2 regions of the Streptomyces ortus genome follow, and region 2 is predicted to be linked to the other one. Evidence: riboswitches for the same ligand, from Rfam matches in the RefSeq annotation. Region 2 holds a riboswitch; the other holds the start of a gene.

Region 1 (2,194 bases), 2.8 Mb from region 2:
ACGGGCGGCGGCCAGCACCTCCGCTGCCCGGCCCGGCACCCGCACGGTGAGGGTGTCGAAGTACGCCTCGTGGACGACCTCGACCCCGCCCGCCGTCAGACCCGCGGCGAGGATCGTGGCGTACCGGTGGGTACGCCGGGCGATGCCCTTCAGTCCCTCGGGGCCGTGATAGACGGCGTACATCCCGGCCATCACGGCGAGCAGGACCTGGGCCGTGCAGATGTTGCTGGTCGCCTTCTCACGGCGGATGTGCTGCTCACGCGTCTGCAGGGCCAGGCGGTACGCCTTGTTGCCGTCGGCGTCGACCGAGACACCGACGAGCCGCCCGGGCAGGCTGCGCGCGAAGTTCTCCCGTACGGCCATGTATCCGGCGTGCGGCCCGCCGAAGCCCATCGGCACACCGAAGCGCTGGGTCGTACCGACGGCGATGTCGGCGCCCAGCTCGCCGGGCGAGGTGAGCAGCGTCAGGGCGAGCAGGTCGGCGGCGACGGTGACGACCGCGCCCAGCTCGTGCGCGCGCTCGATCACGGGCTTCAGGTCCCGTACGGCACCGGAGGCACCGGGGTACTGGACGAGCACGCCGTTGATCTCACGCCCGGCGAGCTCCTCGGGGATGCCCTCGGCGAGGTCGGCGACGACGACCTCGACGCCGGTGGGCTCGGCACGGGTCCGTATCACCGCGATCGTCTGCGGCATGGTGTCCGCGTCGATCAGGAAGAGGCCCTTCTTGTTCTTCCCCATGCGCCGCGACAGCGCCATGGCCTCGGCGGCGGCCGTGCCCTCGTCGAGCAGCGAGGCCCCGGAGGTCGGCAGTCCGGTCAGCTCGGCGACCATGGTCTGGAAGTTCAGCAGGGCCTCGAGGCGCCCCTGCGAGATCTCGGGCTGATAGGGCGTGTACGCCGTGTACCAGGCCGGGCTCTCCATGACATTGCGCAGAATGACGGGCGGCGTGAATGTGCCGTAGTAGCCGAGCCCGATCATCGAGCCCAGCACCTCGTTGCGATCCGCGAGGGAACGCAGCTCGGCCTGTACCTCGGCCTCGGTGCGGGCGCCCGGCAGTTCGAGCGCGTCGGCGTTCTTGATCACATCCGGTACCGCGGCGGCCGTCAGCTCGTCGAGCGAGCCGTACCCCACCTGCGCGAGCATCTTGGCGCGGGCCTCGGAGTCGGGCCCGATGTGACGCTGCTCGAAGGGGATTCCCTGTTCGAGCTCGGAGAGCGGAATACGTTGGGCGGTCATTGCGGAGGCCTCCTGGTCTGACGACCTTCGAGGGGCACCACAGTGCGGGTGCCCGAACGGCCTCCCCCTCTGTCATCTCGACCTGAGAGCTTCACCGGTCCGCCGTGAGGGCGCACCGGCTTTCACCGTCGGTGAGAGCGGAGCCCGTCGAATACTCGAACACCCCTCTGCTTTCCAGAGTGACCTCGTCCATGCGGTACGTGTGCCTGAGAGATTCCGGGGAGGATTTGCTCCTTCGGCGCCTCCGATGAAGCCTGGAGGACTCTCCCGCACGGGGTCAGCAGCCGTCGCCCAGCCTACCAGCGGGGTTCCCTCAAGTGGCCGGTCACCTCAAAGTGCTCTTTCGTAGTGCTTACGGATGAGTTGCGAGCAGCTGGAGGGCCCGTGCAGACCGACATCGATCCGCGCAACCTGATAGGCCGCAAGGCGTTCGACCGCAACGGCACGAGGATCGGCACCGTCGACGAGGTCTACCTCGACGACGCGACCGGCGCACCGGAGTGGGCCGCCATACGAACCGGTCTGTTCAGCCGGGACGCCTTCGTCCCCCTGGAGCCCAGCGAAGTGATCGCCGAATCCCTGCACGTCCCCTTCGAACGCTCCCTGATCAAGGACGCCCCCGACTTCGGCGTAGGCCGCCACCTCTCCCCCGAGCAAGAACTGCAGCTCTACCACCACTACGGCCTGGACGTCGCGCCCCCGCCCCCTTTCCCGGACAGGGACTTCGGCCGCCTGGCCACGAAGGAGGACCCCACCCTCAAGGGGCGCGGGGAACGGCGCGATCTTTAAGGTCTTTCAGGGGCGCGGGGAACGGCGCAACCCTTCACCCACAGGGGGCGCAACCAGAGGCAACGGCTCCGCCCCCTCCAACCCGGGATCGTCGACCCGAAACGTCTTCACCCGCCCCGGCGCGGAATCCGGTGTCTCGAACCGCACGGTCACCCTCCCCAGCCCG
Region 2 (2,194 bases):
TGCTTGCGGACCAGTGTCACTTCCGGCGCTTGTAGAACGGCAGTGCCACGACCTCGTACGGCTCGTGACTGCCCCGGATGTCCACGCCGACACCGGTGGTGCCGGGCGCCGCGTGCTCCGCGTCGACGTACGCCATCGCGATCGGCCTGGCGAGCGTCGGCGAGGGCGCGCCGGAGGTGACCTCGCCGATCACCTTGCCGCCGGCGACGACGGGGTAGCCGGCGCGCGGGACCCGGCGGCCCTCGGCGATCAGACCGACCAGGACGCGCGGGGGCTGCGACTCGGCGCGGGCGGCGGCGGCGGACAGCGCCTCGCGGCCCACGAAGTCGCCCTCCTTCTCGAACTTCACGACCCGGCCGAGCCCCGCGTCGAACGGCGTGAGCGAGGTGCTCAGCTCGTGGCCGTACAGCGGCATGCCCGCCTCCAGGCGCAGGGTGTCCCGGCAGGAGAGCCCGCAGGGCGCGAGCCCGGCCGCGGCGCCGGCGTCGGTCAGCGCCTGCCACAGTTTCTCGGCGTCGGCCGGGGCGACGAACAGTTCGAACCCGTCCTCGCCGGTGTAGCCGGTGCGCGCGATCAGCGCCGGGACGCCCGCGACGGTGCCGGGCAGCCCCGCGTAGTACTTCAGGCCGTCGAGGTCGGCGTCGGTCAGGGACTTCAGGATGCCGGGGGACTCGGGGCCCTGCACGGCGAGCAGCGCGTACGCGTCCCGGTCGTCGCGCACCTCGGCGTCGAAGCCGGCGGCGCGCTCGGTGAGGGCGTCCAGGACCACCTGGGCGTTGGAGGCGTTGGCCACGACCATGTACTCGGTGTCGGCGAGGCGGTAGACGATCAGGTCGTCGAGGATGCCGCCGTCGGCCCGGCAGATCATCGTGTAGCGGGCCCGGCCGGTCTTCACCCCGCCGATGTTGCCGACCAGCGCGAAGTCCAGGAGCGCGGCGGCCTGCGGGCCGCTCACCGTGATCTCGCCCATGTGCGAGAGGTCGAAGAGACCGGCCCGGGTCCGGACGGCGAGGTGCTCGTCGCGCTCGGAGCCGTACCGCAGCGGCATGTCCCAGCCGGCGAAGTCGGTCATCGTCGCGCCCAGCGAACGGTGCAGGGCATCGAGCGCGGTGCGGCGCGGTTCAACGGAGGCGTTGCTGCTCATCGGCGGGGCTCCCAAGGCATGACGGCGAGGTCGTTCCTCCCCATCTGTCATCGGAACCTGAGAGGTTCGCCGTGGCCACCGGTGAACACCGGGGTCACTGACTTGCACCTTGGGTGGGGCCGACGCCCTGACGGTCAGGGGGCGGCCCGCTTTTCAGATGTGCCTCGTCCGCGCGGTAACGGGGGCCTGAGAGATTCAAGGGAGGGACTTGCTCCTTCGGCGCCCGGGCATTCGTACACCTGGGTGTACGTGTTTCCCGGAACTCTCCCGCGCGGATTCAAACGGCCGGTATGCAGTTGGCGGGCACATCATTGCACGCCCCCGGCCGGGGCAGCGGGCCGCGCGGGGTTCCGTGGGGGTAACCAGGGCGTTCACAGTGATCTGTGACGGGGCTGTGGCAGGACAAGAACAGAAACAGGGGGACCAGCGCATTACCTTCTCTTTACACTCGACGGAGATGGGTCTGCCGACCCCATGGGGAGGACGATCAGGGTGAACAGGACCACGGCGTACGCGACCAGTTCGGGCATCGCGCTGCCCAAGCAGCCACCCGCTCCGGCCAGGGAGGCGTGCGATCCGCTGGTGACGCCCGTCGTCCGCGATCTGCGGGCCCGCTCGGGACACAGCCCGCACGGTCTGCGCTTCGGCGCGGCCGATCTGGTGGTGGTCACGGGCCTGCCGGGCAGCGGCAAGTCGACCCTGATGCGCCGGGCGGTGACCGGCCGCCGCGTCGACTCCCAGGACACCCGCGACCGCTGGGACGAGCGCCTGGCCCGCTTCCTGCCGTACGCGGTCTACCGGCCCCTCGTGCGCGCCGCGCACTACGCGGGTCTGCGCCGCGCCCTGCGCTCCGGCGAGGGCGTCGTCGTGCACGACTGCGGTACGCAGGCCTGGGTGCGCAGCTGGCTGGCGCGGGACGCCCGGCGCCGCGGCGGCACCCTGCACCTGCTGCTCCTCGACGTCGATCCCGGCACGGCCCTGGACGGCCAGCGCGAGCGCGGCCGGGGCGTCTCGCGGTACGCGTTCGCGCGCCACCGCGGCGCGGTCGGC

The links. Region 2 has a riboswitch for glycine ahead of gcvT (glycine cleavage system aminomethyltransferase GcvT). Riboswitches for the same ligand answer to the same signal wherever they lie in the genome.
Region 1: linked by a shared signal. The riboswitch ahead of gcvP (aminomethyl-transferring glycine dehydrogenase) and the one ahead of gcvT (glycine cleavage system aminomethyltransferase GcvT) in region 2 are both predicted to bind glycine.

What each region holds. Positions count from the first base shown of each region.
Region 1 is NZ_JAIFZO010000002.1:400,738-402,931, forward strand. Features, by position in the region: gene gcvP (aminomethyl-transferring glycine dehydrogenase) at 1-1,239, opposite strand, end outside; glycine riboswitch at 1,424-1,519, opposite strand; gene K3769_RS05015 (PRC-barrel domain-containing protein) at 1,624-2,028, shown strand; gene K3769_RS05020 (DNA polymerase IV) at 2,035-2,194, opposite strand, start outside.
Region 2 is NZ_JAIFZO010000002.1:3,238,860-3,241,053, forward strand. Features, by position in the region: gene gcvT (glycine cleavage system aminomethyltransferase GcvT) at 17-1,144, opposite strand; glycine riboswitch at 1,308-1,424, opposite strand; gene K3769_RS17550 (AAA family ATPase) at 1,637-2,194, shown strand, end outside.